DNA from 3 places in the Streptomyces sp. NPDC054975 genome. Region 3 is predicted to be linked to each of the others. Evidence: riboswitches for the same ligand, from Rfam matches in the RefSeq annotation. Region 3 holds a riboswitch; each other region holds the start of a gene.

Region 1 (9,533 bases), on a different contig from region 3:
CCGCCGCCTGACCGTCCGACCAGGAGGAGAAGGACATGCACGAGCACATAGCCGAGGCCGTCAAGGAACCCGATGTCGTCACCGTCCCGCCGGGGGCGATCTGTCTGCGCTTCGAGACGATGAAGCTGTACTCGGCACTCGGCGCGGTACGCCACCTGCTGGAGACCGGGCAGATCAAGCCCGGTGACACTCTTGTCGACAGTTCCAGCGGCATCTACGCCCACGCGTTGGCGCTGGCCTGTCACCGCTACGGCCTCCACTGCCACATCGTCGGGTCCACGACGGTGGACCGCACGCTCCGCGTCCAGCTGGAGATCCTGGGCGCCACCCTGGAGCAGGTCCGCCCGTCGAAGAACCTGCGCCTCGACCAGAATCTGCGCGTCGAGCGGATCGGCGAACTGCTGCGGGAGAACCCGCATTACCACTGGATGCGGCAGTACCACGACGACATCCACTACCTCGGCTACCGCGACGTCGCCGACCTGATCCGCAAGGAGGTCCCGGAGGGGCCCCTCTCCCTCGTCGGAGGGGTCGGCACCGGGGCGTCCACCGGGGCCATCGCCACGTATCTGCGTGAGGCGGGCCGCGACGTGGCGCTCGTCGGCGTCCAGCCGTTCGGCAGCGTCACCTTCGGCGCCGAGCACGTCCTGGACCCGGACATGATCATCGCCGGTATCGGCAGCTCCATCCCGTTCCAGAACGTCCGGCACGACCTGTACGACCGCATCCACTGGGTCAACTTCGACTACGCCATGTCGGGCGCCGTCGAACTCCTCCGGGCCAGCGGCATCTTCGCCGGTCTGTCGGCCGGCGCCGCCTATCTCGCCACGCTCTGGGAACGCGAGCGCGACACCGACCGGACGTACGTCTTCCTCGCCGCCGACACCGGGCACCGCTACGTGGACAGCGCCTACGCCCACCACCCCGAGGCCGTGGGCCTCGGCTCCATGCGCCCCCACGAGGTCACGGCGCAGGGCGAGTTGCGCCATCCGTGGTCCGCGATGGACTGGCCGCCCGCCCCGGACAGCACGCTGCTGCGTGGCGCTCCCGCCCTGGTGCCCGAGAGGGCCTAGCGTCCACGCCGCCGGGGCCGACGAAGCCCCGGAGCGCCGCCTGGCACCCGGACCATCCGTACGGGTACTGCCGCGCTCCCCTGCCCGCCCGTCCCACCACCCGTATCCCTCCCACCCCCGAGAAAGAACGTCGCCATGCCTCCCTCACAGCCCCAGTCCGTCTCCGAACTCCAGGAGGCCGTCCTCGACGGTGCCTTCGGTCCCCGCCCCCAGGAGCTGGCCGTCACCAGCGCGTTCTGGCTCCACCACACCACGCGGCTGGCCGGCAGCCAGGTCACGTACCGCAACCACTACCTGCTGCTGAGGTCCGGCGACGCCTTCGGCGCCTGCTCCTTCGAAGCCGGCGAACTCGCCCCCGACTTCTGCGCCGACGCCTCGGGACACACCCTCGACACCCTCGTCCGGCACGCGTCGGCGCCGGTGCGCATCGCCGCGCTCGACGCCTACCTCGGTCGCGTACAGCCGCACCGCGACGCGCCGGGCGCCGAGACCGTCACCCTGCCCACCGGTACACCGGAGACCCGGGCACAGGCCAGGGACGCAGCCGTCGCCGGACTCCTCGACATCGAGCCCGGGGCGAAGGTGGCGCTCATCGGCGTCGTCAACCCGCTCGTCGCGGCGATACGCGAGCAGGGCGGCGTCCCGCTGCCCTGCGACTTCAACCTGCGCACCACCCACTGGGGCGACCCGGTGACCACCGACATGGCGGAGGTCCTGGCCTCGGCGGACGCCGTGGTCGCCACCGGCATGACCCTCGGCAACGACAGCTTCGACCAGATCCTCGAGCACTGCCGCAAGCAGGAGATCCCGCTGGTTGTGTACGCGCAGACCGGCAGCGCCGTCGCGCGGGCCTTCCTGGGCGCGGGCGTGAGCGCGCTGTCCGCCGAGCCCTTCCCCTTCTCCCAGTTCAGCGCCGACGAGACCGCGCTGTACCGGTACCGGGCGGGCCAGGCATGAGCAGCGAGACCCAGGAGACCGTGAGCGGCGCGAGCGCGGGTGTGCGCGCGGGCGACGCAGCCGTACCGAGCGACCTGAGGATGACGCGCCTCCTGTGGCCGTTCATGCTCGCCTCGGCCGTGGGGCTGGTGCCCTTCACGATCTACAGCACCTTCCTCGTTCCCATCGCGCACGCGGCGGACGGCGGTGTCGCCGCCCTCGGCCAGCTGCGCGGGCTCGGCGGTCTGGCGGCCCTGGCCGTGGGCACCGCGCTGGCGCCGCTGATCGACCGCGTCCGCAAGGAGTGGGCGGCGGCGGGCGGGCTCGCCGTCCTCGCCGTCTCGGCCGCGCTCGGCGCGAGCGGTGACTTCCTGCTGCTCGCGGCCTTCTGCCTGCTCGTCGGCGCCGGTACGGCCGTACTCAACCCGGCGCTCACCGCGGCCGCCGCCGATCGGTTCGACACCGACGCCGCCGCGGGCCGCGCGGCGACCCTCATCACGGCCACGCAGTCTCTGACCGCCCTGCTCGCGGCGCCCCTCGTGGCCGTGCCCGCTCTGCTGTGGGGGTGGCAGGGTGACCTGTGGGCGATCGCCGCGATCGCGGCCGTACTCGCCCTGTACTTCCTGCTGCGAGGCCGCCGTCGCGACGACGGGCCCGACGCGAACGCGGAGGCAGCGGACAAGCCGAAGAAGCCGGGGTACCTGGAGTCCTTCCGTCTTCTGGGAGCGCTTCCCGGAGTGGTCCCGCTGCTGCTGGTCGCCATGCTGCGCACGGCGGCGTTCATGGGGTACCTCGCCTACCTCGCGGCCTTCTACGACGAGCGTTTCGGTCTCGGGCCGGAGACGTTCGCGATCGTGTGGACGCTCAGCGGTGCCTCGTTCTTCCTCGGGAACCTGTTCGCCGGCCGGCTGCTGAGCGCCGAGCGGCCGAGGATCTCCAACGAGCGGCTGATGACGCTCGCGCTGCTGGTGGCGCTGTCCGCCCTGGTCGGGGTCTTCTTCACGCAGTCGCTGCTGCTGGCCCTGCCGTTGACGGCGCTCATCGGTGTCGGGCACGCGACGGTGGCGGCCTGCGTCACCACGCTGCTCGTCCGGCGGTGCGGCTCGTTGCGCGGGACCGCGCTGAGCATCAACGCCGCCGGCATGAGCTTCGGCGTCTTCCTCGGCGCCGGGCTCGGTGGCGTGGGACTCGCGCTCGGCGGGTACCCGGGCACGGCGGCCGCCCTGGGCGGGCTGACCCTCGTGGCGATCGTCCTCGCCCGCGTGGTGGCCAGGTCCTCCACGCCCGCCGCGGGCGACTGAGACGGCGCGCAAAGGGCCTGGGGAGCGCGCCGTGTCCGCGTCCGCAGGCCCTGTGGCGTCCCTACCGCTTCAGGTTCCGCAACTCGGCGGCCAAGGAGGCGATCGCCGCCGGGTTGCGCGGGCTCTCCACCAGTTCCACGTAGTCGAGGACGACGATGCGGTCGTTCTTGATCGCCGAAACGCCCGCGAGCGGCGGGTAGGACTTCAGGAACTGCCGCTTCTGCTCCGCGCTGACGTCACCGTAGTCGTTGATGACGATGACCTCGGGGTCCCGCTCGACGACGGTCTCCCAACCGACCGTCGTCCAGCTGTCCTTGAGGTCCTTCATGACGTGGTCGCCCCCCGCCTTGGTGATGATGTCGTGCGGCCCCGCGTAGGCGCCGGACGTCAGGGGCCTGTCGCGGCCGGCGTCGTAGAGGAAGACACGCGGCCGGTCGGCGCCCTTCGGGGCCTTCGCCTGCGCTTCGGCCACCTGCTTCTGGAAGGTCGCGACGAGGGCTTCGGCGCGGTCCTCGACATCGAAGAGCCTCCCCAGGTTGCGCAGATCCACGTACAGCGCCTCGAGCGGCGGCATCACGCCCCGTGCCGTGCCGCGCCCGTTGCGGCACGACTCGGTCAGCACGTACGAGCCGACGCCCACACTCTTCAGCTCCGCGGGGGTGAACCCCTCCCCCTCGTTGAAGCCGTAGTTCCAGCCCGCGAAGACCAGGTCGGCGCGGGAGTCGAGGACCAGCTCCTTGTTGATCGTCTTCTTCGACAGCCAGGTGGTCTTCCCGTAGGCGTCCTTCCAGGGGACGGAGTCGAGATCTCCCTTGTCGTCGGGCATGACGTAGCCCGCCATGCGGTCCTCCAGGCCGAGCGCGAACATGATCTCCGTGATGCCGACGTCATTGGTGACCACCCGCTTGGGTGCGGCGTCGTAGGTCTTCTTCTCGCCGCAGTTGTCGATGGTCACGGGGTAGTGGCCGGCTGCCTTGGCCGCGCCCTCCCCGCTGCCCTGCGAGGTGACCTCGGCACCGCAGCCGCTGAGCGCGAGAGCCGTGGCGAGCAGGAGGGTGGCGGGGCGTGGAAGAGAGCGCATGACGTGTTCCTCACGAGGTGGGAAGGGCGGGCGGGAGACGGTCGAAGAGCAGTTGCGGGGCCCCGGATTCGGGGTGCGGCACGCGGTGCGCCCGTACGCCGAAGACCCCGGCCAGCAGTTCGGGTGTCAGTACCTCGTGCGGAGCGCCGGAGGCGACGATCCGGCCGCGCTGGATCACGTACAGCAGGTCGCAGTGGACGGCGGCGAGGTTGAGGTCGTGGAGTGCGGTGAGCACCGTGATCCGGCTGTCCCGTACCAGGGACAGCACCTCCAACTGCTGGGCGATGTCGAGGTGGTTGGTGGGTTCGTCGAGGACGAGCACCTGCGGTTGCTGGGCCAGGGCGCGGGCGATCAGGACCCGTTGCTTCTCCCCGCCCGAGAGCGTGAGGAAGCCGCGGTCGGCGAGGTGGCCTGCGCCGACCCGTGCCAACGCGGCCTCGCACGTCTGCCGGTCCTCGGCCGTGGTGCGGGCGGCCGCGCTCTGGTGCGGCAACCGCCCCATCGCCACGACCTCGGTGACCGTGAAGTCGAACTCGGCGACGGACTCCTGGGGAAGGGCGGCCAGGCGCCGGGCGCCCTCCCGCGCGCTCATGGCGTGCAGATCCTGCCCGTCCAGCCGGACCGTGCCGGCCGTCGGGCGCAGCGCCCGGTAGACGCACCGCAGCAGGCTGGACTTCCCGCTGCCGTTGGGTCCGACCAGCCCGACGAGCTCGCCTTCGCCCGCCCGCAGAGTGACGTCCTCCACGAGCTTCGCGCCCGCGAGCGCCACGGTCAGGTCGTCGATGTCGATCCTCATCAGGAGCCTCCGAAGCTGTACGACCGGTGTCTCATCAGCAGGACGAAGCACGGCACGCCGATCACCGCGGTGAGCACGCCCACGGGAAGTTCCGTCGGTGCCATCACGACGCGGGAGAGGATGTCCACCCAGATCATCAGCACCGCGCCCACGAGAGGTGCGACGGCCAGCACCCGCCGGTGGTCGGCGCCGACCAGCATGCGTACGCCGTGGGGAACCATCAGCCCGACGAAGCCGATGGCACCGCTGACGGCGACCACGGCGCCGGTGACGGCCGCGGAGACCACGAAGAGCTCCTTGCGCAGCCACCCCGCGTCCACGCCCAGGGCGGCCGCCGTCTCGTCGCCCATGGCGAGCGCGTTCAGTCGGCGTGCCGACAGCGCGAGGCGGACGAGGCCGGCGAGCACGGCGCCCGCGGCGATGGGCAGGGAGGCCCAGTCGGCCCCGCCGAGGCTGCCGAGCATCCACATCATCGCGGAGCGGGCGGCCTCGCCGTGCTCGGCCGCGAAGACCATGAACGTGGTGACGGCCGAGAAGCCGTAGTACATCGCGCTGCCCGTGAGGACCAGCCGCATCGGGGTCAGACCGCGAGCGGTGCGGGCGATCGCGTACACCAGCACCATGGCGAGGAGCGCGGAGAGGAACGCGGCCGTGGACAGCGCCCAGATGCCGAGCGCGCCCAGCGCGCCGAAGAGCAGGACGGCGTTGGCTCCGACAGCGGCGCCCGACGAGATGCCGAGGACGAACGGATCGGCGAGCGCGTTGCGGACCATCGCCTGCACGGCGACCCCGACGGCCGAGAGTCCCGCGCCGACGACCGCGGCCAACAGGGCGCGTGGGAAGCGCAGTTCCCAGACGATGGTGTACGCCGACACCTCGTCGGGGGTGATCGCTCCACCCGTCAGCCCGGCCCGGAGGTGATGGAGCACCTCGCCCCAGGAGAGACCCGAAGCCCCGATCCCCGCCCCGCAGGCGAGGGAGAGCACCAGCGCGGCGCACAGGGCGACGAGAAGAGGCGGCAGGGGGACGCGCCGTGGCGGGGCAGGCCCGGTTCCCGTGCGAGGGGCGTCCGGCGGCGCGGCGATGCCGCTCTGTTCGACGGGTAGGGCCACGGCGGGTCGCCTTCGCCTTGGGCCGTGCCACACGTCAGGGAGCAGCCGACGACGCGGTACGTCCGGCGCAGCGCCCTCTCGCAGTCCACGGCGAGCTGTCAGGAGCCTTCACCGCCGCGGGTAATCGGGCTCACGGGTGCGCGGACCTGCGTACAGGTTCGTCACTCCGCCTACCGTTGCGGGTCAGCGCCGGACTTCGACCGGACTTCCCCCGCGGGGCGTTGGCAGCTTATCGCGCTCCCGGCGGTGCGCCGCCATCAGGCGAGAGCGTTCACCGCGAGGGTGAAGACGAAGGGAAGCCGGGCCGCGGCCGGCACGATCCTCTCTGCCAGCCAGGGCTGTTGGCGAGCCCGCACCAGGCAGTCGGTCAGCAGCCTGTGCCGGAAGGTCGCTTGCTGCCACGCGGCCTCGTACGCCCCGGGCGAGCCGCGGCGCAGCTGGTCGATCAGCACCCTGGCACCGGCGAGAGCCAGGGAGACACCCTCGCCGGTCAGCGCGTCGACGTATCCGGCGGCGTCGCCCACGAGCAGGACGCGCCCGTGGACGCGTGTACGTACCTTCTGGCGGAGGGGACCCGCACCGCGCACATCGCCGACCGCGGCCTGCCGGGGCAGTGTGGCGGCGAGTTCGGGAAAGCCGGTCAGCTGCTCGTCGAACGGGGCGCGACGGGAGGTCAGGAGCGCGACGCCCAGGAGCTGTGGTCCGAGCGGGGTCACGTACGCCTCACCGTAAGGCCCCCAATGGACCTCGACGTACGGGGAAGGCGGCGCCACGGCGTAGTGCCGGCGGAGCCCGTAACGCGGGGTGCCCGCGTCGGGCACCCCGAGGCCGAGCGAACGCCGCACCGGCGAGTGCAGCCCGTCGGCGGCGACCAGCCAGTCGGCGCGCACTCCCGTGGCGCTGTCCAGGACGCCCTCGGCGTCCTGGCGCACGTCCCGCACGCGCAGCGGCAGGACGGGAACTCCGGCGGCGAGGACGGCCGTGTGCAGGGCTGCGTGCAGGGCGGTGCGCCGCACTCCCAGGCCGGAGCCGTGCCGGAACTCGGCCTGGGCGTGGTGCGGGCCCTGCCGGTAACGGATGCCGGCGATCGGCCGGCCGGGCACGTCCAGTCCCAACGCGCGCAGTTCCCTGACGGCCCCGGGCATCAGCCCCTCCCCGCAGGCCTTGTCGACGGGCATCGCGCGCGGTTCCGCCACCACGACGTCGAACCCCGCCCGCACGGCGTGGAGCGCGGTGGCCAGTCCCGCCGGACCGCCGCCCGCGATCAGCAGGTCGTGCGTGCGGGTCACGCCGCGATCGCCCGGCCCAGGGCGGCGTTCTCGCACCGGACGCGGACGGCGAGCAACAGGGCGTTGGCCACGGTGAACACGACGGCGGTCAGCCACGCGGAGTGCACCAGGGGCAGCGCCGCGATCTCGGCGACGACCGCGACGTAGTTCGGGTGGCGCGCGAAGCGGTAGGGCCCGGCCTGCACGAGACGCGCGCCCGGGACGACGATGACACGCGTGTTCCAGTACGGCCCCAGGGTCATGACGCACCACCAGCGCAGCGCCTGGGCCAGGACGACGACGGCCACCATGGTCCAGCCGAGAAGCGGCAGGAACGGCCGGTCCGTCAGCCAGGGCTCGATCAGACAGCTCGCGAGGAGAGCCGTGTGCAGGGCCACCATGACCGGGTAGTGACCACGGCCGTACTCGACTCCGAGACGGGCGAAGGTCCAGGCCGCGTTGCGTCGCGCGACGACGAGTTCGACGAGGCGTTCCGCGGCGACGGCCGCCAGGAGCAGGGTGTACCAGAGCATGATCGGGGCTTCCTCACCAGCGCAGCAGGACGAACTCGACACAGAAGCCGGGGCCCATCGCCATCATCAGCCCCCACGAACCCGGCGGCGGAGGGTGGCCGGTGGTGACGTCCTCCAGGATCCGCAGCACCGAGGCGGAGGACATGTTCCCCGAGGCGGCCAAGGCCCGGCGGGCGGAGTCGAGGGCTCTCTCCGGGAGGTCCAAGGTGTGGGCCACGGCCGTGAGGATCCGCGGGCCCCCGGGATGGCAGAGCCAGACCCCGATGTCGTCGGGGACCAGGCCATGGGCGGTGAGGAAGGCCCGGAGGTCCGGCCCGATCCGGGCCGTGACGACGTCGGGGATGCCCGCGTCCACCACCGGGCGGAACCCTCCCGCCCCGATCGCCCAGCCCAGCAGGTGCTCGGTGTCCGGGTAGAGGAGGCTGCGGGTGGCCACCACCGTCGGCCGGCCGGGCCGGCGGTCGTCCGCGTGAGCGGTGTGCGCGACGACCGCCGCCGCGCCGTCGCCGAAGAGGGCACCGGCGACGAGGTTGGCCGGTGAGTCGTCGCGCTGCTGCAGGGTGAGCGAGCACAGTTCCACGCTGAGCAGCACGGCCACGTCGCCGCGATGGCCGCGCAGGTAGTCGTGGAGCCGGGCGAGACCGGCGGCTCCCGCCACGCATCCGAGACCGAAGACGGGGATCCGCTTGACGTCCGGCCGCATGCCCATGCGTGACGCGAGCCGGGCGTCGAGCGACGGCGCGGCGATTCCGGTGATGGACGTGCACACCAGGAGGTCGACGTCCGAGGGAGAGAGCCCGGCGGCTTCGAGCGCGGACGCCAGTGCCCGTTCACCGAGTTCCAGGCCGGCGGCCATCCACGCGGCGTTGGCCTCGCCGAAGTCCCGCATGGCGGCGTACCGGTCGAGCGGGAGGGCGAGGTGCCGGGTCCGCACGCCGGAGGCGCCGTGCAGCCGCCGCAGCAGGGCGCGGTCCGCTCCCGGGGCGAGGCAGAGGTCACCGATCAGCTCCGTGAGCTCGCTCTGGTCGTACCGGTGCTCGGGCAGGGCCGTACGGACTGCGGCCACGACGCTCTCGCGGGCGTCCGGGTCGGTCGGGGCGGCGACGTCGTCGCCCGCGTGTGCGGCGGGGAGCGTCTCGGGAGCGAACCGGGGGACTGTGGGGACACGCATTCCGGGATGTCTCCTCACGACCGGTGGCCCGACTACCTTGCACCCGTGTCTCTATACCCCGCTGCCGTTCCGGTGCGAGCGACACACCGGCTCACGGCTCTGCTGCGTTCCTGCCACCCGGAGCCGACGCTCGCGGTGACCGTCTTCGTCACCGCGCTGGCGGCCGTGTCGGGGCGCGGAGCGGGGGGCGCCGTGGCGGTCGGGGCGGCGGTGCTGGCCGGTCAGTTGTCGGTCGGGTGGTGCAACGACGCGGTGGACGCGG
Region 2 (9,533 bases), on a different contig from region 3:
GGTGTTCGCCTCCACGCTCAACGGCACGGGGGCTCTGCGCGTACGGGTCGACAAGGACGCGGCCGACTCCGTCGTCGCCCGGATCGTCGCCCTCGTCGAGGAGGCCAGTGCCACCAAGGCACCCACCCAGCTCTTCATCGAGAAGGTCGAACAGCGCTACTCCGTCGGCGTCGTCGTCGCCACGCTCGCGCTCTTCACCATCCCCCTCGCGTTCGGCGCCGACCTCACCTCCACCCTCCTGCGCGCGATGACCTTCATGATCGTTGCCTCGCCCTGCGCGGTCGTCCTCGCCACCATGCCGCCGCTGCTCTCCGCCATCGCCACCGCGGGCCGACACGGCGTCCTCGTCAAGTCCGCCGTGGTCATGGAACGCCTGGGCGCGGTCGACCGGGTCGCGCTCGACAAGACCGGCACCCTGACCGAGGGCGTGCCGCGCGTCACCGGCCTCCAGGGCGACCCGGCGGCGCTCGCCCTGGCCGCCGCGGCCGAACGGTCCAGCGAACACCCGCTGGCACGCGCCGTGGTGGCCGAGGCACGCGCGCGTGGGCTGCGTGTCCCCGAGGCGAGCGACTTCACGTCGGTGCCGGGCGACGGGGTACGGGCCATGGTCGAGGGCCGGGACGTGCGGGTGCGCCGGGCCCAGGGCGAACACGCCGACACCGCCGTCGAGGTCGTCGTCGACGGCGCCCGCGTCGCCGTCCTGACCTTCGCCGACCGGCTCCGTGACGGCGCCCCGGCCGCCGTCGCCGCGCTCACCCGTCTCACCGGCACCGCACCCACCCTGGTGACCGGCGACAACGCGGGCGCTGCCGCCCGGATCGCCGAGCGGGCCGGCATCACGGACGTACGGGCCGGGCTGCTGCCCGAGGACAAGGTCGCGGTCGTACGGGAGTGGGAGCGGGCCGGCGCCCGGGTCCTGGTGGTCGGCGACGGCGTCAACGACGCCCCCGCGCTGGCCGCCGCCCACACCGGTATCGCCATGGGCCGGGCCGGCTCCGACCTGGCTCTGGAGACCGCCGACGCCGTGGTCGTTCGGGACGAACTGGCCACGGTCCCCGCCGTCGTGGCCCTCTCCCGCCGCGCCCGCCGCCTGGTCGTGCAGAACCTGGTGATCGCCGGCACCTGCATCGCGGCCCTGGTGATCTGGGACCTGGCGGGCCACCTCCCGCTCCCGCTCGGCGTGGCCGGCCACGAGGGTTCGACGGTCCTGGTGGGCCTCAACGGCCTGCGGCTCCTTCGCGACGCGGCCTGGCGAAAGGCGACGGTCGCGGGCCAGTGAGCGACGCGGCGGGCCGGCTTCCGTCCGCCCCGGCGGCGCTTGGACCGCTGCCCGTTCGGTCTACGGTCCCGCGCCGCACGGCTCCTCTGCTCGTAGCGTCCTAGCGACAGCCTGGTTTCACACGTCAGGAGGCGCGATGAGCTGGCGCAGTGTCGTGGCGGGTATAACCATGGCCTGCGCTTGCGTTGTCCCATTGGCCGGGACGGCGCAGGCGCAGGACCTCAACTGCCCGGACTTCGACTATCAGGAAGACGCGCAGGCGGAGTTCGACAGGGACCCGAGTGACCCGCACCGCCTCGACGAGGATCGGGGTACGGACGACAACATCGCCTGTGAGTGGCTTCCCCGGAGAAGCGCGGCCACCGTGCTGCCCCTGGACCCAAGGGCGATGTTCCCGGAGCCCACGTTGGCGCCTGTGACGCCCACCTCTGTGCCTCCGACCCCGACCCCGGTGCCTCCGACCCCGACCCCGGTGCCTCCCACGCCGACCCCGGTGCCTCCGACCCCGACCCTGACCCCTGTGCCTCCGACGCCGACCCCCGTGCCCCCGACCCCGACCCCTGCGCCCCCGACCGGCACGGTGCTGCCTTCGCGCGGGGCGCAGGGCGGCGCCGGTGGAAGCTACGGCCCCACAAGCTTCGAAACCGGACTCGGGCTCGGTCTTGCCGCCGTATCGCTCCTGGCCGGCGCGTATGTCCTGCGCAGGCGCCGGGCCCGTCGCTAGCGGTCCAGCGGTCTACCGCCCTATCGGTCCAGTTCCGCGAGCGCGTGCGTCAGCCACTCCACCCAGAAGCGCTCCAGGTCGATGCCGCCGCGCAGGACGAGGTGGCGGAGGCGGTCCGGTTCGGTCTCGCGGCGTTCCGGAGGGAAGTCGCGTTCCTCGATCGCCCGGTATTCCTCCAACTGGCCTTGGTGCAGGGCGAGATGGCGGCACAGCTCCTCCCGCATGCCCGGCGCACCGACGACCGCCGCCGCCCGCATCCGTAGCAGCAGGGAGGAACGCAGCGGTTTGGGGTCCTCGGTGCGGGCGACCCAGTCGGCCAGCTCGGTGCGGCCCGCGGGCAGCACCTCGTACTCCTTCTTCTGGCCACGCGCCGGCACCGGAGCAGGCAGGGCGCGGATGTGCCCGGCCTGCTCCAGCTTGCCCAGCTCGCGATAGATCTGCTGGTGCGTGGCCGACCAGAAGTAGCCGATCGACCGGTCGAAGCGGCGCGTCAGCTCAAGACCGGAGGACGGCTTCTCGAGCAGCGCCGTGAGGATCGCGTGCGGGAGGGACATGCACGCATCCTAGGTTCGGGGCCCCGGCGCGATCACAGGGTCGCGGCCAGCCGCGTGCCCTGGTCGATCGCGCGCTTGGCGTCCAGTTCCGCGGCCACGTCCGCGCCGCCGATGAGGTGCGCCGTACGGCCCGCAGCGATCAGCTCCTCGTACAGGCCGCGGCGCGGCTCCTGACCGGTGCACAGGACGATCGTGTCGACCGGGACGGTCTGCGGCTCCCCGTCGATGGTGAGGTGCAGGCCCTCGTCGTCGATCCGCTCGTACGACGCGCCGGCGACCATGGTGACGCCCCGGTGCTTCATCTCCGCGCGGTGGATCCAGCCGGTGGTCTTGCCGAGACCGGCGCCGACCTTGGTGGTCTTGCGCTGGAGCAGATGGACCTGGCGCGGCGGCCGGGGCCGCTCGGGGGCGCGCAGTCCGCCCCGGCCCTCGTACGAGGTGTCGACGCCCCACTGCTTGAAGTACGTCTCCGGGTCCTGGCTCGCGCCCTCGCCGCCGTCGGTCAGGAACTCGGCCACGTCGAAACCGATGCCGCCGGCGCCGATGATCGCGACCCGCTCGCCGACCGGCGCGCCGTCGCGCAGGACGTCGAGGTAGCTGACGACGCTCGGGTGGTCGACGCCCTCGATCTCCGGGGTGCGGGGGGTGACGCCGGTGGCGACGACGACCTCGTCGTAGCCGTCCAGGTCGGTGGCTGCGACCGGGGTGTTCAGCCTGACCTCGACCCCCCGCGCGTCGAGCTGGACGCGGAAGTAGCGGAGCGTCTCGTCGAACTCCTCCTTGCCCGGTACGCGCTTGGCGATGTTCAGCTGACCGCCGATCTCGCTCGCCGCGTCGAACAGGGTGACGGAGTGGCCGCGTTCGGCGGCGGAGACGGAGAAGGCGAGACCGGCGGGGCCCGCGCCGACCACGGCGATCCGCTTGGCGAGCCGGGTGGGGGAGAGGACCAGTTCCGTCTCGTGGCAGGCGCGCGGGTTCACCAGACAGGAGGTGATCTTCAGGCTGAAGGTGTGGTCCAGGCAGGCCTGGTTGCAGCCGATGCAGGTGTTGATGGTGTCGGCGCGGTCCGCGGCGGCCTTGGCGACGAAGTCGGGGTCGGCGAGGAACGGGCGGGCCATGGAGACGATGTCGGCGCGGCCCTCGGCGAGGATCTGCTCGGCGACCTCGGGGGTGTTGATGCGGTTGCTGGTGACCAGCGGGATGGAGACCGAGCCCATCAGCTTCTTCGTGACCCAGGTGTAGGCGCCGCGCGGCACGGAGGTCGCGATCGTCGGGATCCGGGCCTCGTGCCAGCCGATGCCGGTGTTGATGATGGTCGCGCCGGCCGCCTCGATCTCCTTGGCGAGGGAGACGACCTCCTCCAGGGTCGAGCCGCCCGGGACCAGGTCCAGCATCGAGAGACGGTAGATGACGATGAAGTTCTCGCCGACCTGCTCGCGGATCCGGCGGACGATCTCCAGCGGGAAGCGCACCCGGTTCGCGTAGCTGCCGCCCCAGCGGTCCGTGCGGTGGTTGGTGGCGGCCGCGATGAACTCGTTGATGAGGTAGCCCTCGGAGCCCATGACCTCGATGCCGTCGTACCCGGCGGCCTTGGCGAGCTCGGCGCAGCGCGCGTAGTCCTCGACGGTCTGCTCGACCTCGGCGTCGGTCAGCTCGTTGGGTACGAAGGGGCTGATCGGCGCCTGGATCGCGCTGGGGGCGACGAGCCCGGGGTGGTAGGCGTACCGGCCGAAGTGCAGGATCTGCATCGCGATCCGCCCGCCCTCGGCGTGCACGGCGTCGGTGATGAGCCGGTGCTCGGCGACCTCCTCCTCCGTGGTCAGCTTGGCCCCGCCGTCCCAGGGCCGGCCGGCCTCGTTGGGGGCGATCCCGCCGGTCACGATGAGCCCGACGCCACCGCGGGCGCGCTCGGCGTAGAAGGCGGCCATGCGCTCGAACCCGTTCTCGGTCTCTTCGAGACCGACGTGCATGGAGCCCATGAGCACCCGGTTGGCCAGGGTGGTGAACCCGAGGTCGAGCGGGCTCAGCAGGTGCGGGTACGGGGTCGGGGTCATGGGGGGCGCCTCCTCGCGCAGGGTCGTCATGACTGTTGTAGACGACTCCCACACCGTTGTGCAACAAGTTGCATAACGGCACGAGCGTGATCTGCGCGACGTTGCGAAGCACCGCCGGGCCTGCCGTGCGGGCGGGGGGTGCCTGAGGGGGCGGGTGCGTCGTCGTTCGACGGACCGGTCACTGCGTGTGTGCGCGCGTCAGATCAGAAAGCTGTCGCGGTGCCTCTGGCCACGCTGATAGGACAGGTGGATGACTGCGGAAGCCCTTGATCCCACGGACCGTCTGGTTGCTGAGCGAGCTTGCGAGCGCCTCATCGTCGAGTTCGTCCACAAGCTGGACCTCGGCAATCCGGGTGAGGTGGCTGAACTGTTCACGGATGACGGGGTCTGGGAGTGGGCGGAAGGTGACCGCCGGATTCAGGGCCGTGACGCGCTGCGGTCGTATTTCGCCGGTCGGCCCGCGGACCGGCTCTCGCGCCGGATATGCACGAACATCCTGGTCACCGTCACCTCCGAGGCCACAGCGACGGCGACCACTTACTTCACGACCTACCGTGTCGATGGATACACGGACGGCTTCGTGCCCCCACGGGCCCCTACACAGGTGGGCCACTATGAGGACACGTTCGTCAAGGTCGACGGAGTGTGGCTGCTCAGTTCCCGTTCCTTGTTTCTGGCCTTCGCCGGACCGACCGAGCGGCTTGAACCAGCTGACAAGCAGTGAGCCCGCCCCCCGGGGCCATCAGGTCTGCCCCTGGCGGGAGTGGGCAGTCCACGCCGTCAGGTCCTCCGCGGTGCGTGGGCCGGGCGTCTCTGGGGCGAGGAGGCCGTGGGCGCGTAGGAGGCGGGTCACCGCCATGCCCCAGGGGCGGCGCAGGCGGGCCGCGTCGAGGAGGGCGTCGTCGGCGAGCAGGGTCTCGATCGGTCCCGTCCGCAGCCCGTCCGGGGTGAGAACCGCCGCCTCGTCCGCCCAGCGCAGGGCCAGGTCGACGTCGTGGGTCGCCATCACGACCGTCGTGCCCGCGTCCCGCAACCGGCCGAGCACCTCAAGAAGGCGCTCCTGGCCGTGCGGGTCGAGCCCCGCCGTCGGCTCGTCCATGATGAGGACCCGGGGGCGCATCGCCACCGCCCCGGCGATCGCCGCCCGCTTCCGCTGGCCGTACGACAGCAGATGCGTCGGCCGGTCCTCCAGCGCGACGATGTCCAGCGCCTCAAGGGCCTCGCGGACCCGGAGTCGTACCTCCTCCTCCGGCAGACCCAGGTTCATCGGCCCGAACGACACGTCCTGCCCGACCGACGCCGCGAACAGCTGGTCGTCCGGGTCCTGGACGACCAGCTGCACGGTCGTCCGCAGACGGGTCAGCCCCTTCCGGTCGTACGACACCTCCGTGCCGTCGAGCCGCAGGACCCCGCTGTCGCAGCGCAGGCCCCCGCTGAGCAGCCGCAGCAGCGTCGTCTTGCCGCCGCCGTTGCGGCCGAGCAGGGCCAGCGCCCGGCCCTCCGGGACGGCGAAGTCGATGCCGTCCAGGACCACCGGCCCGTCCTCGTAGGCGAACGTGGCCTTCAGCAGTTCCACGACAGGGGGTGCGGGGCTCACGGCAGGGACCTTTCCAGTACGAGAGTGAGGGCGACGAGCCCGGCGAGCAGGCCCGCCGTCGAGGCGAGGAAGCGGCCCGAGATCGCGGCCTCGGGCACCAGGACCCGCAGCGTCCCGTCGTACCCCCGCCCCGCCAGCCCGGTCTGCAGACGCTGCGCCCGGTCGAAGGCGCGGACGAACGCCGTGGCGCCGAGCCCGGCGAGCGAACGCCAGGTCGCCGCCCGCGTGGTCAGCCCCAGCCGGGCCGCCTGCGCCTGTCGGATTTTGGATATCGCATCCAGAAGAAGAAAGCTGATCCGGTACATCACCAACGCCACATCCACCACGGGCGCCGGGACCCCGGCCCGCACCAGGCGCGGCAGGACATCGGACACGGGCGTGGTGAAGGCGAACAGCAGCACGCCCAGGGACGCGGACGACGTCCGCAGCAGCAGCTCACCGGCGTGGACCGGCCCGTCCTGCGCGAGCACGACGAGTCCCCGGTCCCCTCCCACCTCGAACAGCAGCGGGATCGCCCCGGTCACACAGAAGCCCAGTGGGATACGGAACGCGCGCCACAGCTGACGCCCCGGCACCCCCGCCGGACCGAGAAGGACGACCAGGGTGGCCGCCGCGACCAGAACGGCACCGGGCCACGGCGGCAGACAGACCGCGCACAGCGTCAGGCCGAAGCCGAGCACGGCCTTCTCGCACGGATGACGGCGGCGCCAGCGACTGCTGTGCGCCGCCGCGTCGATCGGCAGCACCGGCGGTTACGTGTCGTCCGACGCCGACTGCAGCGCCTTCGCCTCGGCCCGGGCCTCGCCCTGCTTGCGGCCCCTGTGCACGCCGAAGTAGTACGCCAGCACGCCGGCGCCGAGTGCCGCCTGAAGGGCGAAGAGGGCCGACTCGATCTCACCGGAGGCGGGCTCGTAGAGCGGGCTGAACCACGGTTCGTAGTCGGGAGCGATCTCCGTGATCGCCGCCTCCGCCTCGCCGTCGGCTCCGGTGAACGGTTCCTCCTTGTGGTCGCCGAGGCCCAGGACCAGCGGCAGCACCGCCAGAGCCGCGACGACGAGCAGAATCAGGGAGTTGATCTTCGCGTTCCGGCTCATCGGGCGCTCGCCTCCGCGGTGTCGGCCTTCTTACGGGACGGGAGCAGAATCCCGAGCCGGGTCAGATCCCCCTTGCTGGACTGGGTGAGCAGCCGCATGACGAGCACGGTCAGCAGACCCTCGCTGACCGCGAGCGGCAGCTGCGTCACGGCGAAGATCCCGCCGAACTTGGCGAGCGCCCCGGCCACACCGCTGCCCGGGTCGGGGAAGGCCAGCGCGAGCTGGACGCTGGTCACGCAGTACGTCGACAGGTCGGCGACGAACGCGCCGAAGAACACACTCACCATGAGCGGCACGTCGAAGCGGCGCAGCAGCCAGTACGTACCGAATCCGGCCCACGGCCCGACGATCGCCATCGAGAACACATTGGCGCCGAGCGTGGTGAGCCCGCCGTGCGCGAGCAGCAGCGCCTGGAACAGCAGCGTGATCGTGCCGAGGACCGCCATCACCGGCGGACGGAACAGGATCGCGCCCAGGCCCGTACCGGTCGGGTGCGAGCAACTGCCCGTCACGGACGGGATCTTGAGAGCGGACAGGACGAACGTGAACGCGCCGGACGCGCCCAGCAGCAGGGTGGACTCGGGGTTGGCCTTGACCTCGCGGGTCAGCGCGCGGACGCCGTGGACGACGAAGGGAGCGGACGCGACGCCCCAGGCGGCCGCGTGCACAGGGGGCAGATACCCCTCGGCTATATGCATGGTTGGGAGACCCTCTCCAGCACCTCGTGGATGGACAACGCACCTTGGCCGGTCTCCTGGCTGACGGGTCATGCCGCCGCGGCTCCGCCTTCCCACACCGCCGCGGTCTCCCGCGGCGGTCCAGTGGCTTCCCCCCAGGGGGATGGAGCCGGACTTCCCGATCACAGTGGCGAGGGCCGCACCGGTACCGCACCGGTTTCCCGTACACCAAGGCGCTGTGACATTAGTGGGTTGACCAGCTACATCACAACACGGGTGCGCTCCCGGACGGTGTGTGACGGATCTCCCGCGCGCCCCCCGCCCGCCCCCGTCCCCTCTCGTGCGCGCTCACTCCTTCCGGTACGTGTACGCCTCCTGCGCCGCTGCCGTCACCGCGTCCAGGTCCCCGCCGGCGCTCGCCGTGACGAGCGCGGCGACCGCGCCCTCGACGAACGGGGCGTCCACGAGGCGCGCCCCCTCCGGCAGTTCGTCACCCTCGGCGAGGAGCGCCTTGACCGTCAGGACGGCGCTGCCGAGGTCGACGAGGAGGGCCACCCCGGCACCGCCGTCGACCGCCTTCGCTGCTTCCACGATCCGCTCGGAGCTGGTGCCCAGACCCCCGTCGGGAGCGCCTCCGGCGGCGGCGACCGGCGCGGTCGCCCCGCCGCCCGCGAGCCCCTGGGCCAGGGCGGCGACGGCGTCGGCCACGGCCGCGCTGTGCGAGACCAGCACGATGCCCACCTGGCCGGTCATGCGGCGGCCACCTCCGCGAGCGCGGCGATCAGCAGCGCCGACGACGTCGCGCCGGGGTCCTGGTGCCCGATGGAACGCTCACCCAGATAGCTCGCCCTGCCCTTGCGTGCCTGGAGGGGTACGGTCGCGAGGGCGCCGCGCTCGGCCGCGTCCCGGGCGGCGGCGAAGGAGTCGCCGAGCGCCTCCGCCGCGGGCACGAGCGCGTCCAGCATCGTCTTGTCGCCGACCTGGGCCCCGCCGAGCCGGCCGACGGCCTCGACCCCGGCGGCCAGCGCCGACGCCAGGTCCTGCCGCGTCACGGACTCCGCCTCGCCGAGTGCCTTGCCGGTGCGGCGCAGCAGCGTCCCGTACAGCGGGCCGGACGCGCCGCCCACGGTGGAGATCAACTGCCGTCCGGCGACGGTGAGTACGGCTCCCGGCGTCGCGGGCGGCTCCTTGTCCAGCACCTCCGTCACGGCGGCGAACCCCCGCTTCAGGTTGGCGCCGTGGTCCGCGTCGCCGATCGCCGAGTCGAGTTCCGTGAGGTGCTCGGCCTCACGGTCGACGGCGGCCGTTGCCGTGGCCAGCCAGCGGCGGAAGAACGCGGCGTCGAGCTCGTTCACTTCGGACATCCCTCTCTCACCGGCCCCAGCGCAGCGCGGCCGTCTGCACGGGCGCGTCCCAGAGCCGCAGCATCTCCTCGTCGGCCTCGCAGAGCGTCACCGAGCAGCCTGCCATGTCCAGCGAGGTGACGTAGTTCCCGACGAGCGTGCGGGCGACGGGCACCCCGCGCTCGGTCAGCACCCGCTGCACCTCGGCGTT
Region 3 (9,533 bases):
AGCGCGCCCGGAAGGCAGGTGCGTCGCGATGAAGGACGGCGTGAACGGCGTCGCACTCGCCGTCTTCATATTCTTCTTCCTGGCCGTCACGGTCATGGGCTTCCTCGCCTCGCGCTGGCGCAGGGCCGAGAACGAGAACAGCCTCGACGAATGGGGCCTCGGCGGGCGGTCGTTCGGCACCTGGGTCACCTGGTTCCTGCTGGGCGGCGACCTCTACACCGCGTACACCTTCGTCGCCGTCCCCGCGGCGATCTACGCGGCAGGCGCGGCCGGCTTCTTCGCCGTGCCCTACACGATCCTGGTCTACCCGCTGATCTTCACCTTCCTGCCCCGCCTCTGGTCGGTGTCGCACAAGCACGGGTACGTCACCACCTCGGACTTCGTCCGCGGCCGCTTCGGCTCCAAGGGCCTGTCCCTCGCGGTCGCCCTCACCGGCATCCTCGCGACCATGCCGTACATCGCGCTCCAGCTCGTCGGCATCCAGGCCGTCCTGGACGTGATGGGCGTGGGCGGCGGGGAGAACACGCACTGGTTCATCAAGGACCTGCCGCTGCTCATCGCCTTCGGTGTCCTCGCCGCGTACACCTACTCCTCGGGTCTGCGCGCCCCGGCGCTCATCGCCTTCGTCAAGGACACCCTGATCTACATCGTCATCGCGGTGGCGATCATCTACATCCCGATCAAGCTGGGCGGCTTCGACGAGATCTTCGCCAAGGCCGGCGAGGCGTACGCGACGGTCAACCCGGCGACCGACAAGCCGCGTGGCGCGCTGGTGCCGGGCGAGATGGGTCAGTGGGGCTACGCGACGCTCGCGCTCGGCTCGGCGCTCGCGCTCTTCATGTACCCGCACTCGATCACGGCGACGCTCTCCTCGCGCAGCCGTGACGTGATCCGCCGCAACACCACGATCCTGCCGCTGTACTCACTGATGCTGGGTCTGCTCGCGCTGCTCGGCTTCATGGCGATCGCCGCCGGGGTCAAGGTCTCCAACGGTCAGCTGGCGATCCCGCAGCTGTTCGAGACCATGTTCCCGGACTGGTTCGCGGGCGTGGCCTTCGCCGCCATCGGCATCGGCGCCCTGGTGCCGGCCGCGATCATGTCGATCGCCGCCGCCAACCTCTTCACCCGGAACATCTACAAGGACTTCCTGAAGCCGGACGCCACGCCGGAGCAGGAGACCAAGGTGTCCAAGCTGGTGTCGCTGCTGGTCAAGGTCGGCGCGCTGGCCTTCGTCCTCACCATGGACAAGACGGTCGCCATCAACTTCCAGCTGCTCGGCGGCATCTGGATCCTGCAGACCCTCCCGGCCCTGGTCGGCGGCCTGTTCACCCGCTGGTTCCACCGCTGGGCGCTGCTCGCCGGCTGGGCGGTCGGCATGGTCTACGGCACGGCGGCGGCGTACGGCGTGGCCAGCCCGACCCAGAAGCACTTCGGCGGCTCGTCCGCCGAGATCCCGGGCATCGGCGAGATCGGCTACATCGGCCTCACCGCCTTCGTGATCAACGTCGTCGTCACCGTCGTCCTGACCTTCGTCCTGAAGGCCGTCAAGGCGCCGGAGGGCGTGGACGAGACCTCGCCGTCGGACTACACGGCGGACGCCGGCGACCCGGGCGTCGAGACCGAGATGCCGAAGCTCGGCGCGAGCACGCACTGACGCCGTAGCGCACCACGCGAAGGGCCCGGGGTTTCCGAGCGGAAATCCACGGGCCCTTCGCCGTGCCTCCGGGCAGACTCGGGCCATGGACATCACGATCAGGGCGGTACGGCCCGAGGAGTACGAGACGCTCGGCGAACTGACGGCGGGGACCTACCTGGGCGACGGGCTGCTGTTCTTCGGCGCGGAGGACCCCTATCTGCCCGTCCTCGCGGACGTCGCCGGTCGGGCCGCGGAGGCCGAGGTGCTCGTCGCCGACGACGGCGCGGGCCGGATCCTCGGCGGCGTCACCTTCGTGCGGGGCGGCACGCGCTGGGCGGACGTGGCGCGGGCCGACGAGGCCGAGTTCCGGATGCTGGTGGTCGCCCCCGACGCGCGCGGCCGGGGCATCGGCGAGGCACTGGTCCGGGCGTGCGTGGAGCGGGCCCGGGCGCTGCCCGGCTGTGTCCGGATCGTGCTCTCGACCGACCCCGAAATGGCCGCCGCCCACCGCGTGTACGAGCGGATGGGATTCGTACGCACCCCGGAACGGGACTGGTCGCCGATACCGGACATAGTCCCGCTGCTCACCTACGCCCTGGAGCTGTGACGCGACGCGACACAACATGTGGGGGGTGCCACGAGCGGCGCCCCCCACATGTATGCTCGACCTCGCTGTCGTCGCAGGGGAATCCGGTGCGAATCCGGAACTGTCCCGCAACGGTGTGCTTTTGACGGCTTCGTCCGTCCGGTCAGTCCGAAGACCTGCCGACAGCGCGCCCGGTCCTTCCGTTCCGGGTGCCACAGACGTCCGGGCCTCGCGGAGTGGGCCGCGGCGCGGCGCAGCCCTGCGTACGGGGATGGCCGCTGCCCGCCTCCCTCCGCCCGGCCCCGAGCCGAGCGAGGGAGAGCCCCACGTGACCATCGCGCCCGCCGATCCGGCCGCAGCGATCGAGAGCGACGGTAACGAGAGCGACGGACCCGGGACCGTGCTTCTGCGGACCCTGACCCACCTCACCGCCGACCTCCCCGACACCGACCCCGGCAAGGTCGCCGCCGCCGCGCTGCGCGGCCGCAACGCCGGTTCGGACGAGGCGGAGCTGCGCGAGCTGGCCACCGAGGCGGCCGCGGGTCTCATCGCCGAGGACCCCGCCTACTCCCGGCTCGCCGCCCGGTTGCTGACGATCACGATCGCGGACGAGGCCGCCTCCCAGGGCTCGGTCCGCTTCTCCGCCTCGGTCGCCGTGGGGCACCGCGAGGGCCTGATCGCCGACCGCACGGCCGACTTCGTCACGCTGCACGCCGAGCGCCTCGACGCGCTCGTCGACGACGCCGCGGACGACCGCTTCGGCTACTTCGGTCTGCGCACCCTCTACTCGCGCTACCTCCTGCGCCACCCGATCACCCGCAAGGTGATCGAGACCCCGCAGCACTTCATGCTCCGGGTGGCCTGCGGTCTCGCGGAGAACGACTCCACCCGCGCGCTGGACGAGGTCGCCGCGCTGTACGGGCTGATGAGCCGGCTGGACTACCTGCCCTCCTCCCCCACGCTCTTCAACTCCGGCACCCGCCACCCTCAGATGTCCTCCTGCTACCTGCTGGACTCCCCGCAGGACGAGCTGGACTCCATCTACGACCGGTACCACCAGGTCGCGCGCCTCTCGAAGCACGCGGGCGGCATCGGCCTGTCGTACTCCCGCGTCCGCGCCCGCGGTTCGCTGATCCGCGGCACCAACGGGCACTCCAACGGCATCGTGCCGTTCCTGAAGACGCTGGACGCCTCGGTGGCGGCCGTGAACCAGGGCGGGCGGCGCAAGGGCGCGGCCGCGGTCTACCTGGAGACCTGGCACGCGGACATCGAGGAGTTCCTGGAGCTGCGGGACAACACCGGTGAGGACGCCCGGCGTACGCACAACCTGAACCTCGCGCACTGGATCCCGGACGAGTTCATGCGCCGGGTCAACGCCGACGCCGAGTGGTCGCTGTTCTCCCCGGCGGACGTGCCCGAGCTCGTCGACCTGTGGGGCGAGGAGTTCGACGCCGCGTACCGCGCCGCCGAGGCGAAGGGCCTGGCCCGCAAGACCATGCCGGCCCGTGACCTGTACGGCCGGATGATGCGGACCCTGGCCCAGACCGGCAACGGCTGGATGACCTTCAAGGACGCCTCGAACCGTACGGCCAACCAGACCGCCGAGCCGGGCCACACGGTCCACTCCTCCAACCTCTGCACGGAGATCCTGGAGGTCACGGACGACGGCGAGACGGCGGTCTGCAACCTGGGCTCGGTCAACCTGGGTGCCTTCGTCACCGGCGGCGACATCGACTGGGACCGGCTGGACGAGACCGTCCGTACGGCCGTCACCTTCCTCGACCGGGTCGTGGACATCAACTTCTACCCGACCGAGCAGGCCGGCCGCTCCAACGCCCGCTGGCGCCCGGTGGGCCTGGGCGCGATGGGCCTCCAGGACGTCTTCTTCCAGCTGAAGCTGCCGTTCGACTCCCCCGAGGCGCGTGCGCTGTCCACCCGTATCGCCGAGCGGATCATGCTCGCCGCGTACGAGGCCTCCGCCGACCTCGCCGAGCGCAACGGCCCGGTGCCGGCCTGGGACAAGACCCGCGCCGCGCGCGGTGTCCTGCACCCCGACCACTACGACGTCGAGCTCAACTGGCCCGAGCGCTGGGCCGCGCTGCGCGAGCGGATCGCGAGCGTCGGCATGCGCAACAGCCTGCTGCTCGCCATCGCGCCGACGGCGACGATCGCCTCGATCGCGGGCGTGTACGAGTGCATCGAGCCGCAGGTCTCCAACCTGTTCAAGCGCGAGACGCTGAGCGGTGAGTTCCTCCAGGTCAACGCGTACCTCGTGGACGAGCTGAAGAAGCTCGGCGTGTGGGACGCGCAGACCCGTGAGGCGCTGCGCGAGGCGAGCGGCTCGGTGCAGGGGTTCAGCTGGATCCCGGCCGAGGTGCGCGAGCTGTACCGGACGGCGTGGGAGATCCCGCAGCGCGGTCTGATCGACATGGCTGCGGCCCGCACCCCGTTCCTGGACCAGTCGCAGTCCCTGAACCTGTTCCTGGAGACGCCGACGATCGGCAAGCTGTCGTCGATGTACGCGTACGCCTGGAAGCAGGGCCTGAAGACGACGTACTACCTGCGCTCCCGCCCGGCGACGCGGATCGCCCGCGCCGCTCAGGCGTCGGCGACCGCCACCGCCACCGCCCCCATCCCCGTCCAGCAGGCCGCCGACCCCGACGCCGTCGCCTGCTCCCTTGAGAACCCCGAGTCCTGCGAGGCCTGCCAGTAATGAGCTCCAACGAACAGAAGAACCTGCTGGACCCGGGCTTCGAGCTGACCCTGCGTCCGATGCGCTACCCGGACTTCTACGAGCGCTACCGCGACGCGATCAAGAACACCTGGACCGTGGAGGAGGTCGACCTCCACTCGGACGTCGCCGACCTCGCCAAGCTGACGCCGGGTGAGCAGCACATGATCGGCCGGCTGGTCGCGTTCTTCGCGACCGGCGACTCGATCGTGGCGAACAACCTCGTGCTGACGCTGTACAAGCACATCAACTCCCCCGAGGCGCGCCTGTACCTCTCGCGCCAGCTGTTCGAGGAGGCCGTGCACGTCCAGTTCTATCTGACGCTGCTCGACACCTACCTGCCCGACCCGGAGGACCGCGCGGCGGCCTTCGACGCGGTGGAGAACATCCCCTCCATCCGCGAGAAGGCGCAGTTCTGCTTCAAGTGGATGGACTCGGTCGAGAAGATCGAGCGCCTGGAGACCCAGGCCGACCGCCGCCGCTTCCTGCTCAACCTGATCTGCTTCGCGGCGTGCATCGAGGGCCTGTTCTTCTACGGCGCCTTCGCCTACGTGTACTGGTTCCGCTCGCGCGGTCTGCTGCACGGTCTCGCGACCGGCACCAACTGGGTGTTCCGCGACGAGACGATGCACATGAACTTCGCCTTCGAGGTCGTGGACACCGTCCGCAAGGAGGAGCCGGAGCTCTTCGACGACGCCCTCCAGCAGCAGGTCACCGACATGCTGAAGGAGGCCGTGGAGGCGGAGCTGCAGTTCGGCCGTGACCTGTGCGGCGACGGCCTGCCGGGCATGAACACCGAGTCGATGCGCGAGTACCTCCAGTGCGTCGCCGACCAGCGCCTGGTCCGTCTCGGCTTCGCGCCGGTCTACGGCTCCGAGAACCCGTTCGCGTTCATGGAGCTCCAGGGCGTCCAGGAGCTGACGAACTTCTTCGAGCGCCGCCCGTCCGCCTACCAGGTGGCGGTCGAGGGCTCGGTGGACCTGGACGAGGACTTCTGAGCCTCGCCGGTACGGCGAAGGGCCCCGCTCCGGGGGGAGCGGGGCCCTTCGTCGTACGCCGAGGTCAGTCGTTCGGGACGGTCTCGTAGCGCGGGGTGCCCTCTTCCATCTGGCGCAGCGCGTCCTTGCGGTCGCGCTTGGAGAGCTTGTCGATGTACAGGAAGCCGTACAGGTGGTCCGTCTCGTGCTGGAGGCAGCGGGCGAAGTAGCCGGTGCCCCGGACCTTGATCGGGTTGCCCTGGGCGTCCTGGCCGTGCACCTCGGCGTAGTCCGGGCGGGCCAGCGCGGCGTACGCGGTCGGGACGGAGAGGCAGCCCTCGTTGGAGTCGTCCAGGTTGCGGCGGTCGGCCGGGAGGTCCTGGAGCACCGGGTTGACGACGACGCCGGTGTGGCGGACGCCCTCGTCGTCGGGGCAGTCGTAGACGAAGACCTTGAGGTCGACACCGATCTGGTTCGCGGCCAGGCCCACGCCCTCGGCGGCCTTCTGGCTGGCGAACATGTCGTCGATCAGCGCGGCGAGCTTGTCGTCGAACTCGGTGACGTCCTTGCACTCGCGGTGCAGCACCGGGTTGCCGACGACGGTGATCGGACGCGCCGTGCCCCGCTCGCGGTACGCGAGCTCACGCGCCTCGCAGTCCTCCGTGTCGACGACGAAACCGTCGTTGATCTGCTCGTCAGTCTCCTGCTGCGCCATTTCCGCCGCACGCCTTCCTCAGAACCCCAGTCAATGGTCCCGTACAGCCTAAGGGCAGGATCTGGGCGGGATCAGCAGATGGATCAGCAGACCTCTTCGAGATCGCGCCATTCCCTGCTGTCCGGACTGTCCGCCACCCAGCCGTCGAGCAGGCCGCGGACCAGGCCCACGGGCGCGGCGATTCCGCACTCCCGTTCGGGGACCCAGAGCTCGCCGGGCGAGCGGTGGCCGAGCGGTCCGGGGTGGCCCGGCTCGCTGTGGTCGTGCGGGTCCAGGTGCTCGCCCTCGCCCTCGGCGCTCGGCATGGTCGACTCCGAGCAGGCGCGGCAGAGCAGCCGGACCGACGAGGACCAGTCCTCGGCGGCGAAGCCGGCGTCGGCGGCGAGCTGCTCCAGGGCGTCACGGTCGGCCTCGGTGGCGGCTTCCAGGAGGACCACCCAGGTGGGCACGGGCGAGGGGGCCCAGAGCTCGATCTCGTCGAAGACGGGGTAGGACGGCCCGGCGGTGGTCGTGCGCTCGCCGTTGGGCACGCCGTCGTGGAGGACGACCTCGCCCCAGCGGCGGCCGGAGGACGGCAGCGGGATGGAGAGCACCTCGATCCGCGCGGGGTCGAGCCTGCGGCCCCACACCACCTCGGCCTCGCCCTCGGGCGAGAGCCGGACGGCGGCGCTGCCCAGCTCCATACCGGCGGGCTCACCGGTGCCGGCGGAGGCCCCGGGCACCTTCAGCCCGTACGCCTGCCAGGCGCGGCGGGCCAGGGGCCAGTCCTGGAGCGCGGTGGCGGCGATGCCGACGTTCCACCAGTCGGGAGCGCCGGTCTCCTTGTCGAGCAGCGCGACGGCGCGCAGCCCGGCGGCCCGGGCCTGCTCCCAGTCGTGGCGGAACTTGTGCAGCAGCGCCAGGTTGAACCAGGACTCCGAGAGCCAGGGCTCCAGGTCCGCCGCGCGCGTGAGCAGCGCGCCCGCGTCCTCGTACCGGCCGTCGCCGATCAGCGTGAACGCGCGGTCGGTGGCCTGCCGCCACGAGGCGGAGGGCCGATGCCGTACCTTCCCGAAGATCCTCACGATTCCCGCCTGCCGGTCGCTTCACCCTCTTGTTCGCATCCAACCATGCCCGGTTGGACGCGCGCTCATTACCCATGGGTTACCCAGGAGGGACGGGGGTGACGCCCCCGGTCGTACCGCCCCTCGCCAGGACTCTGGCGAGGGATTCCACGACCTCGGGGTGGTGGTCGCGGGCGGTGGCGAGGCGGAGCCGTTCGAGGGCGGTCAGCGACCCGCCGGCACCGGCGCCGGCGAGGTCGTCGTAGGCGTTGACGGTACGCACGATCCGGGCGGGGAGCGGCTGGTCGCGGTACGGGTCGGCCTGCCGCTCCACGACGACGGCCACGGCGGCGGGGACGCCGGTCTGGCGGACGACGGCGCCGCCGAGGAGCGCGATCCGGCGCTGTTCCTCGGCCGGGAGGAGAGCGGTGGCGCCTTCGGGGACGGGGTCGACGAGGGAGAGCTGGCCGATGTCGTGCATGAGGGCGGCGTACTCCAGGACAGTCAGCTCGGACCCGGAGAGGCCGAGCTCACGGCCGACGGCGCCGCTCAGCGCGGCGACACGGCGGGCGTGGCCGGGTGGGGTGCAGCCGGCGATCTCGGTGGCGCGGGCGAGCGAGGCGATGGTCTGGCGGTTGGTGGCGCGCACGGCCGCGTACCGCCGGAAGGAGACCTGGGTGAGCAGCAGCGGGACGCAGAAGAGGGGCAGCGCCCAGAGTCCGGCGGCGGCCACGCCGAGGGCCATGACGGCGCCGGTGGCGCAGACCGCGGAGCCGATACCGAGCAGCGCCCGCAGCTCGTCCCGCAGGAGGGGGCCGTAGGGGACGGGGGCGCTCGCCCTGTCCTCGCCCGTGCGCCGCCGGGCGCTGCGGGGGACGGTGCGGGCGCGGAGCATCAGGGCGGCGAGGACGGCGTCGCAGAGGGCGGTGAGGACGAGGAGGAGCAGGAGGAAGAGGGCGTAGGCGGGGCCTCGTCCGAGGCGGTCGGCGACCTCGCCGGAGTTGTAGAGCGGCTGGAAGCAGAGGGCAGCGAAGCCGACGGTGAGGATGCGGCGGGCCTGGTGGTCGAGGTCGGGGCCCTCGCCGCGGGCGATGTGCGGGACGATCCCGACGAGCCCGCCGGCGAAGACGACGGCGATGATCTGCAGCACGCCGTGGGTGGTCGCGCTCCCGGCCTGCTCTCCGAGCAGGGCGTACGCGAGGGCTCCGGCGGAGGCGAGCGGCGCGGGCTCGCGGTCCCCCGGCAGGGCGCCCCAGCGGGCGAGTTCGCCGAGTGCGATGAGCACGCCGAACGCGAGCGCGTTCCCGGGCTCGCTGACCCCGTTCCACAGCGTGCCCCCGAACCCGGCGACGGTCAGCGCGAGGGCGGCGCCGTGGACGACCCCGACGACCGGGGCCCCGGCCCTCACGCCCGGCCTCGGGGCGGAACGTGCGCGCGGGGCGCGGCGGGGCCGGGGGTGGGCGCGCCGACGGGGGCGGATGCGTCGGCGGCCGAGGGGGGTCCGGCGGGGGTGCGCGGCGCGCGGGCGGTGGCTTGCGCGGGCGGCGTGGCCGGCGCGGTCGGTGCGGGCAGGCGCCGGGCGGCCGGGACGCCGGGCTCGGGCGCGCTCGTGGGTGCCGTACCGGGCGGGCACGGCTCGTCCGCCGTCACCGCCGTCTGCCAGCCGTGGCGGTCGAGCGCCTGGACGAGCGCGGAGACCATCCGGGGGTCGAAGTGCGTGCCCGCGCACCGCTCCAGCTCCGCCAGCGCCACCGCGACGGGCCGGCCCCTGCTGTAGGAGCGGGTCGAGGTCATCGCGTCGAAGGCGTCGGCGACGGCCACCACCCGGGCGAACTCGGGGATCTG

What was found. Region 3 has a riboswitch for cobalamin ahead of ACWF79_RS33000 (ribonucleoside-diphosphate reductase subunit alpha). Riboswitches for the same ligand answer to the same signal wherever they lie in the genome.
Region 1: another riboswitch for cobalamin. It lies ahead of ACWF79_RS13045 (FecCD family ABC transporter permease); the one in region 3 lies ahead of ACWF79_RS33000 (ribonucleoside-diphosphate reductase subunit alpha).
Region 2: another riboswitch for cobalamin. It lies ahead of ACWF79_RS15240 (energy-coupling factor ABC transporter permease); the one in region 3 lies ahead of ACWF79_RS33000 (ribonucleoside-diphosphate reductase subunit alpha).

The regions. Positions count from the first base shown of each region.
Region 1 is NZ_JBSGWV010000010.1:39,411-48,943, forward strand. Features, by position in the region: gene ACWF79_RS13015 (methyltransferase) at 1-11, shown strand, start outside; gene ACWF79_RS13020 (pyridoxal-phosphate dependent enzyme) at 36-1,073, shown strand; gene ACWF79_RS13025 (Rossmann-like domain-containing protein) at 1,209-2,030, shown strand; gene ACWF79_RS13030 (MFS transporter) at 2,027-3,310, shown strand; gene ACWF79_RS13035 (ABC transporter substrate-binding protein) at 3,372-4,391, opposite strand; gene ACWF79_RS13040 (ABC transporter ATP-binding protein) at 4,402-5,187, opposite strand; gene ACWF79_RS13045 (FecCD family ABC transporter permease) at 5,187-6,299, opposite strand; cobalamin riboswitch at 6,397-6,533, opposite strand; gene ACWF79_RS13050 (NAD(P)/FAD-dependent oxidoreductase) at 6,557-7,588, opposite strand; gene ACWF79_RS13055 (isoprenylcysteine carboxyl methyltransferase family protein) at 7,585-8,100, opposite strand; gene ACWF79_RS13060 (type III polyketide synthase) at 8,114-9,271, opposite strand; gene ACWF79_RS13065 (UbiA family prenyltransferase) at 9,278-9,533, shown strand, end outside.
Region 2 is NZ_JBSGWV010000013.1:37,979-47,511, reverse strand. Features, by position in the region: gene ACWF79_RS15275 (heavy metal translocating P-type ATPase) at 1-1,279, shown strand, start outside; gene ACWF79_RS15270 (PadR family transcriptional regulator) at 2,024-2,557, opposite strand; gene ACWF79_RS15265 (oxidoreductase) at 2,590-4,611, opposite strand; gene ACWF79_RS15260 (nuclear transport factor 2 family protein) at 4,862-5,335, shown strand; gene ACWF79_RS15255 (ATP-binding cassette domain-containing protein) at 5,354-6,208, opposite strand; gene cbiQ (cobalt ECF transporter T component CbiQ) at 6,205-6,954, opposite strand; gene ACWF79_RS15245 (energy-coupling factor ABC transporter substrate-binding protein) at 6,961-7,302, opposite strand; gene ACWF79_RS15240 (energy-coupling factor ABC transporter permease) at 7,299-8,000, opposite strand; cobalamin riboswitch at 8,030-8,227, opposite strand; gene ACWF79_RS15235 (PTS-dependent dihydroxyacetone kinase phosphotransferase subunit DhaM) at 8,328-8,732, opposite strand; gene dhaL (dihydroxyacetone kinase subunit DhaL) at 8,729-9,343, opposite strand; gene dhaK (dihydroxyacetone kinase subunit DhaK) at 9,351-9,533, opposite strand, start outside.
Region 3 is NZ_JBSGWV010000074.1:6,167-15,699, forward strand. Features, by position in the region: gene ACWF79_RS32985 (DUF3311 domain-containing protein) at 1-32, shown strand, start outside; gene mctP (monocarboxylate uptake permease MctP) at 29-1,654, shown strand; gene ACWF79_RS32995 (GNAT family N-acetyltransferase) at 1,740-2,243, shown strand; cobalamin riboswitch at 2,296-2,420, shown strand; gene ACWF79_RS33000 (ribonucleoside-diphosphate reductase subunit alpha) at 2,551-4,935, shown strand; gene ACWF79_RS33005 (ribonucleotide-diphosphate reductase subunit beta) at 4,935-5,951, shown strand; gene def (peptide deformylase) at 6,016-6,645, opposite strand; gene ACWF79_RS33015 (tetratricopeptide repeat protein) at 6,729-7,709, opposite strand; gene ACWF79_RS33020 (HD-GYP domain-containing protein) at 7,789-9,096, opposite strand; gene ACWF79_RS33025 (HD domain-containing phosphohydrolase) at 9,093-9,533, opposite strand, start outside.